3 regions of the Frigoribacterium sp. Leaf172 genome follow, and region 2 is predicted to be linked to each of the others. Evidence: predicted binding sites of a transcription regulator. Region 2 holds the regulator's gene; each other region holds the start of a gene.
What was found. The regulator HrcA, encoded in region 2, represses chaperone genes, less so after heat shock. The targets are predictions, from matches to a motif close to TTNGCACTCGNNNNNNNCGAGTGCNAA.

Region 1 (2,266 bases), on a different contig from region 2:
GGTCAGCCCGCCGACGGCGTCGACCCGGCCGCCGACCTGCTTCTTGACGAGCCCGTACAGACCGAACGAGAACGCGAGCACGAGCGACACCCACGGGATGTCGCCGGTGCCCACCGCGATGACGAGCACGGCGACGCCGCTCAACGCGACGGCGGCCCACTGAGCGGGGCGGAGTCGCTCGCGCAGGACCACGACGGCCAGCAGGACCGTGACGATCGGGTTGATGAAGTACCCGAGGGCGGCCTCGACGACGTGGCCGGCGAGCGCCGCGGTGATGAAGACCGTCCAGTTGACGACGATGAAGACGCCGGCCAGACCCATCGTCGCGACGAGACGAGGCTGTCGCAGCAACCGGATGAACGACGGCAGGCCCCGGGTCACGGCCAGCAGCACCAGGCAGAAGACGAGCGAGAAGACGATGCGCCAGGCCACGATCTCGAAGGGCCCCGACGGCGACATCAGCAGGAAGAACACCGGCAGGACGCCCCAGAGCCCGTAGGCGCCGACGGCGAACGCCAGCCCCGAGCGCACGGCCGGGTCGGCTGCCGGACGGCCCGTGGGAGTCGGGTCGCCGCCGGGCGCCGGTTCGGCTGACGGAACGGAGGAGGCGGAGGAGGTGCGGGAACGACTGCTGGTCACGTCACGACTGTAAGCGGACCGGCCGACACCCCGACACGTCCACCTCTGCCACGGTGGAGTGCTCGTCTGCCGTTCTCGGGAGGCGCGGTGCGCGGAGGGGCCGAGCCGCGCCTCCTGGGGGTGAGACGACGAGAACCCCCGCCGAAGCGGGGGTTCTCGTGATGATGCTCTGTCGACCGACTAGCGGACGACGACGGCGAGGACGTCGCGAGCCGAGAGGACGAGGAAGTCCTCTCCGCCGTACTTGACCTCGGTTCCGCCGTACTTGCTGTAGATGACCTTGTCGCCGACGGCGACGTCGAGGGGCACACGGTTGCCGTTGTCGTCGATGCGACCCGGTCCGACCGCGACGACCTCGCCCTCCTGGGGCTTCTCCTTCGCGGTGTCGGGGATCACCAGGCCGGAGGCCGTGGTCTGCTCGGCTTCGACCTGCTGGATGACGATGCGATCTTCGAGCGGCTTGATGGAGACCGACACGGTTGACCTCTACTTTCTCGGAACTTCGAAAAACGTGGGTTGGCACTTGCCACGTGCGAGTGCCAGAAACAACTCTAGGGCGTCACTGGCACTCGGTCAATCCGAGTGCCAGTCGAACCGGACCGCTGCCCCGGGGCAGCGCGGATCCGCCCGAGCGGCGGGAGTCGCCCCCTCGCGGATGCACGAGACTGGACGACATGGATGCCTCGGAGCTGCTCGAAGTCCTCTCTCCCGAGGGGCTCCGGCTGCTCGACTCTCTGCCCGCGTGGAAGGCCTCCGACGACGTCGTCTCGTCGGTCGCCGCCCTGCGCAAGAAGGGCCACCCGCCCGAGCGGGTGTCCGCCGTGCTGACGCAAGCGCGCCTCCGAGCCCGGGCCGAGGGCAAGTTCGGCGAGTTCGCCAGCCGCATGCTCTTCACCGAGGCGGGCCTCGAGCAGGCCACGCGGCTCGGAGTCGCCGCCCGTCACGCCGACCGCTTCCGTTCCGCCGGGCTCCGCAGCGTCGCCGACCTCGGCTGCGGCATCGGCGGCGACGCCCTCGCCTTCGCCGCGCTCGAGCTCGACGTGCTCGCCGTCGACCGCGACGAGGTCACCGCCGCCGTCGCGTCGTACAACCTCTCGCCGTGGCCGGCGTCGAGGGTGCGCCAGGGGGACGCCGAGACGACCGATCTGAGCGACGTCGACGGGGTCTACCTCGATCCGGCTCGGCGGACCGGCGGGCACAGCGCGACGAAGCGGATCGCCGACCCCGCCGACTGGTCGCCGTCGCTCGACGTCGCGTTCGGCTTCGCCGAGCGGCTGCCCACCGGGGTCAAGCTCGGCCCCGGCATCGACCGCGACCTCCTCCCGACCGACGCCGAGTGCCAGTGGATCTCGGTCGATCGCGACGTGGTCGAGGCGGGCGTCTGGTTCGGGCCGCTCGCACGGACCGGAGTGGGCCGATCGGCGCTCGTGATCAGCGCCTCCGGGGCGGCGGAGCTGACCGCGCCCGCCGACTCGGACGACGTCGACGTCGACGACATCGGCGAGTGGATCCACGAACCCGACGGCGCCGTCATCCGCGCCCGGCTGATCGGGGACCTCGCACGGTCGATCGATGCACGCATGATCAGCCGCGACATCGCCTGGCTGAGCACCGACCACCGGGTCGA
Region 2 (2,266 bases):
TAGTACTGGCCGCGGTTGGCGGCGACGGCGGCGATGATCGAGAAGATCACGATGACGACGCCGGCGGCGAAGCCGGTGATGGCCCCGATGATGATGACGCTGAGCAGGCCCGAGGCGACGAGCACGATGGCCATGGTGATCTGGAAGTTCAGGGCGACACGGGTGTGCTCGCGGATGAACGGGCCGCGGTCCTTCAGGACGAGGTAGCCCACCAGCGCGGGGACGATCCAGAACAGGATGCCGCCGAGGTGGATCAGCGTCGCCCAGAGCTTCTCGTCCTCCGGACGCATCGGAGGGACCGAGGGCTGGCCCTGCTGACCGTAGGGCGGCTGTCCGTACTGCGGCTGGCCGGAGGGCTGCTGTCCGTGGTGAGGCTGCTGGCCGTACGGCTGCTGGCCCGCGCCGGGGTCGTTCGGTTGCGAAGGAGGCATGTCGGTCATGGCCATCACCCTAGGGCAGCGCGGTGTCCGGGAGTAGGACCGCGGGCGGAGGTGACGTAGGATTGGCAGTCTGGTTCGGCGAGTGCCAGGCAGGCCGGGGGCCCGACCGGATCGGTCACGGCCCGAGCGGAGAGAGAGGTGCGGCGTGGTCTCGGAGCGCGGACTCGAAGTCCTCCGTGTCATCGTGCACGACTACGTCGCGTCGAGGGAACCCGTCGGCTCGAAGTCGATCGTCGAGCGCCACCAGTTCGGCGTCTCGGCCGCCACGATCCGCAACGACATGGCCCTCCTCGAAGAGGAGGAGCTGATCACGGCTCCGCACACCTCGTCGGGTCGCGTGCCCACCGACAAGGGGTACCGCCTCTTCGTCAACGAGCTGGCCGACCTCCGACCGCTCACGGCCGCGCAGCGGCAGGCCATCGAGACCTTCCTCGGCGACTCGACCGATCTCGACGAGGTCCTCGGGCGCACGGTCAGACTGCTCTCGCAGCTGACGAATCAGGTCGCCCTCGTCCAGTACCCGTCGTTCTCCCGCGCCCGGGTCCGCCACATCGAGCTGGTCAGCCTCGGCGAGTCGAAGGTCATGACCGTCCTCATCACCGACAGCGGCCAGGTCGAGCAGCGGATCATCGATCTCCCGACGCCGGTCGACGAGGCCTTCCTGTCCGAGCTGCGCGCCTCGGTCAACGCCGCGGTCGGCGGTGCCGCGCTCAGCGACGCCGCGCGATCGCTCAGCGACCTCCCCGAGCGGTTCCGCCCCGATCTGGCCGCGATGGTCCGACGCGTCGTCGCGAGTCTCGTCGAGCAGCTGGCCGCCGGCCGTCAGGACCGACTCGTCATGGCCGGCGCGGCGAACCTCGTCCGCACCGAGGACGATTTCAGCGGCAGCCTCTATCCTGTGCTCGAGGCCATCGAAGAGCAGGTCGCGCTGTTGCGGCTCTTCGGCGAGATGCAGCTCGACGCGGTCGACGTGGTGGCGAGCATCGGCCGCGAGAACGCGTCCTTCGGACTCGCGCAGACGTCCGTGCTCGCCAGCGGCTACACGTCCTCCGGCAGCGAGATCGCCCGGATCGGCGTGCTCGGGCCGCTGCGCATGGACTACTCGTCGAACATGGCGGCGGTCCGCGCGGTGGCGCGTTATCTCTCGTCGACGCTCGACGAGCGCTGACACGCTCCGCGCCTCCTCGGCTCCCCTTCCCCCTCCCATCTTCAGCACCGACATCAAGAGGTAGACCAAACAAGTGGCAGATCATTACGACGTGCTCGGAGTCGACCGGACGGCGTCGCCGGACGAGATCAAGAAGGCCTACCGCCGACTCGCCCGCGAGCTCCACCCCGATGTGAACCCCAGCGCCGACGCCTCCGAGCGCTTCAAGGACGTCACGCACGCGTACGACGTCCTCAGCGACCCGCAGCAGCGCGAGCGCTACGACCTCGGACCGCAGGCCGGCTTCGGCGGCGGCGGTGGCGGGGGAGCCGGCTTCGGTGACATCTTCGACGCGTTCTTCGGCGGCGGGGGAGGCGGGCAGCGTCAGGGGCCCCGATCGCGACGCGAGCGCGGGCAGGACGCCCTCCTGCGCCTCGAGGTCGAGCTCGACGACATCGTCTTCGGCACGAAGCGCGACATCGAGGTCGACACGGCCGTCCTCTGCGAGACCTGCAACGGATCCTGCTGCGCCCCCGGCACCTCGCCGCAGACCTGCGACATCTGCAACGGCTCGGGCCAGATCCAGCGGACGGTCCGCTCGCTGCTCGGCAACGTCATGACCTCGAGCCCGTGCGGCACCTGCCGCGGCTACGGCACCGTCATCCCGAACCCGTGCCCC
Region 3 (2,266 bases), on a different contig from region 2:
TCGTCTCGTCCTTGGTGATGACGACCTTGCGGGCACGACCGAGCAGGTCGAGCGTCGCGTTCTCGAGCTTGAGGCCGACCTCTTCGGCGATGACCTGACCGCCGGTGAGGATCGCGATGTCCTGCAGCTGCGCCTTGCGACGGTCGCCGAAGCCGGGGGCCTTGACGGCGACCGACTTGAAGATGCCGCGGATCTTGTTGACGACGAGGGTCGCGAGGGCTTCGCCGTCGACGTCCTCGGCGATGATGAGCAGCTGCTTGCCGCTCTGGATCACCTTGTCGACGATGGGGAGGAGATCCTTGATGTTCGAGATCTTCGAGTTGACGATGAGCACGTAGGCGTCTTCGAAGACGGCCTCCTGGCGCTCGGGGTCGGTGACGAAGTACTGCGACAGGTAGCCCTTGTCGAAGCGCATGCCCTCGGTGAGCTCGAGCTCGGTGCCGAAGGTGTTGCTCTCCTCGACGGTGACGACGCCCTCCTTGCCGACCTTGTCGATCGCCTCGGCGATGAGCGCGCCGATGGTGGGGTCGGCGGCGGAGATCGAGGCCGTGGCAGCGATCTGCTCCTTGGTCTCGATGTCCTTCGCGTCGGCGAGCAGCTGGGCCGAGACGGCCGCAGCGGCCTTCTCGATGCCGCGCTTCAGCGAGATGGGGTCGGCGCCGGCGGCGACGTTGCGGAGTCCTTCGCGGACCAGGGCCTGCGCGAGGACGGTGGCGGTGGTCGTTCCGTCGCCGGCGACGTCGTCGGTCTTCTTCGCGACCTCCTTGACGAGCTCCGCGCCGATCTTCTCGAAGGGGTCGTCGAGCTCGATCTCCTTGGCGATGGACACGCCGTCGTTCGTGATGGTGGGGGCGCCCCACTTCTTCTCGAGGACGACGTTGCGACCACGCGGGCCGAGGGTGACCTTAACCGCGTCGGCCAGGATGTTCAGGCCACGCTCGAGGCCACGACGGGCCTCTTCGTCAAAAGCAATGATCTTAGCCATGTGTGTTTTTCGTCCCTCCCGGACGTCATGAAGCAGAAGCATTGGCACTCACGTGTCGCGAGTGCCAGCAACGATTCTGGCACTCGCCAGGTGAGAGTGCAAGTGACGGGGAGGGCCGACGGCGGCACCGGGGACACGACGACGCCGCCGCGGTTTCCCGGGGCGGCGTCGTGATGGGCGAGGGTCGTCGGCGACCCCGCTCGGAGGCTCAGGCGAGTCGGACGGACTCCGCCTGGGGGCCCTTGCTGCCGGTGCCGACGTCGAAGACGACCGCCTGGCCCTCCTCGAGCACCTTGTAGCCGCTCATGTCGATGGCGGAGTAGTGCACGAAGACGTCCTGTCCGCCTCCCTCGACCGTGATGAAGCCGAAGCCCTTCTCGGCGTTGAACCACTTGACGGTTCCGTTGGCCATTTCTCGTTCCCCTTTGTTGCTGTGATGGTGCGGCGCATGAGTCGGCCGGTTCTCGCATGCTAATGCTGAGACGGACTCGAATAGAAGACCGGGGAGCCCCCGCCGAGCGGGAATCACCCGACTTTAAACACGGCCGTAACATGCGGCGAGCCGGGGAGGCGCGGTGCGGGACGAGCGCGCACCGCGCCTCCTCGGCTCGTCGGCCCTCAGGGGGTGAAGTCGGTGCCGAGCACGACGGTCACCGACGCGTTCGGGAAGGCCGAGCTCGCGGCCGTCGCCGAGATGCCGAGCGTCTGGGCGAGGCCGAGGGCCACGCCCTCGTCGGCCGGGTCGGCGTAGTAGACGGTCGAGGTCGAGGCCGACGTGTCGCCGGCGTTGCCCTGCGTCGCCACGGTGTAGCCGGCGGCCGTCAGATCGGCGCTGGCCGCGGTCGCGAGACCCGCGGTCGCCGTGCCGTTGAGCACGGCGATGGTGACCGACGGGTCGACGTCGGCGGCGGCGGTGCCGGCGGGGGCCGTCGGGCTGGGCGACGGCTCGTCCGTGGCGCCGGCCGTCGGCTCCGCCTCGGAGGTCGCCGCGGGCGACGGGTTCGTGAACTGGAAGCTGTCGTTCAGCACCCCGAGGGCGATCACGCCGCCGCCGACCAGCAGACCGGTCGCGAGCGCGGCCCAGGCGAAGACGAACCAGCCGCGGCCCTTGACCGGGCGAGCACGGTGCGCCCCGACCCTCTCGAGGTCGTGGGGCAGATCGTCGAAGCGGTCGCGGGGGAGGTTCGGCATGAGGGGCGGGTCTTCTCTGGTTCGGCGGGCGTCGTGTCGTCGGCGTCGTGTCGGCGGGCGGCGGTCAGCGGGTCGGCGGTCCGAAGGACC

Region 1: a site for HrcA is predicted at 1,202-1,228, ahead of groES (co-chaperone GroES). Genes of this name have one in related genera too.
Region 3: a site for HrcA is predicted at 1,027-1,053, ahead of groL (chaperonin GroEL). Genes of this name have one in related genera too.

What each region holds. Positions count from the first base shown of each region.
Region 1 covers NZ_LMPB01000001.1:630,213-632,478, reverse strand. Annotated here, with positions in the region: gene rarD (EamA family transporter RarD) at 1-531, opposite strand, end outside; gene groES (co-chaperone GroES) at 820-1,116, opposite strand; gene ASF89_RS03145 (class I SAM-dependent methyltransferase) at 1,314-2,266, shown strand, end outside.
Region 2 covers NZ_LMPB01000002.1:535,532-537,797, reverse strand. Annotated here, with positions in the region: gene ASF89_RS08780 (DUF4870 domain-containing protein) at 1-440, opposite strand, end outside; gene hrcA (heat-inducible transcriptional repressor HrcA) at 586-1,608, shown strand; gene dnaJ (molecular chaperone DnaJ) at 1,682-2,266, shown strand, end outside.
Region 3 covers NZ_LMPB01000001.1:803,834-806,099, reverse strand. Annotated here, with positions in the region: gene groL (chaperonin GroEL) at 1-985, opposite strand, end outside; gene ASF89_RS03905 (cold-shock protein) at 1,194-1,397, opposite strand; gene ASF89_RS03900 (LytR C-terminal domain-containing protein) at 1,604-2,176, opposite strand; gene ASF89_RS03895 (DUF3263 domain-containing protein) at 2,241-2,266, opposite strand, start outside.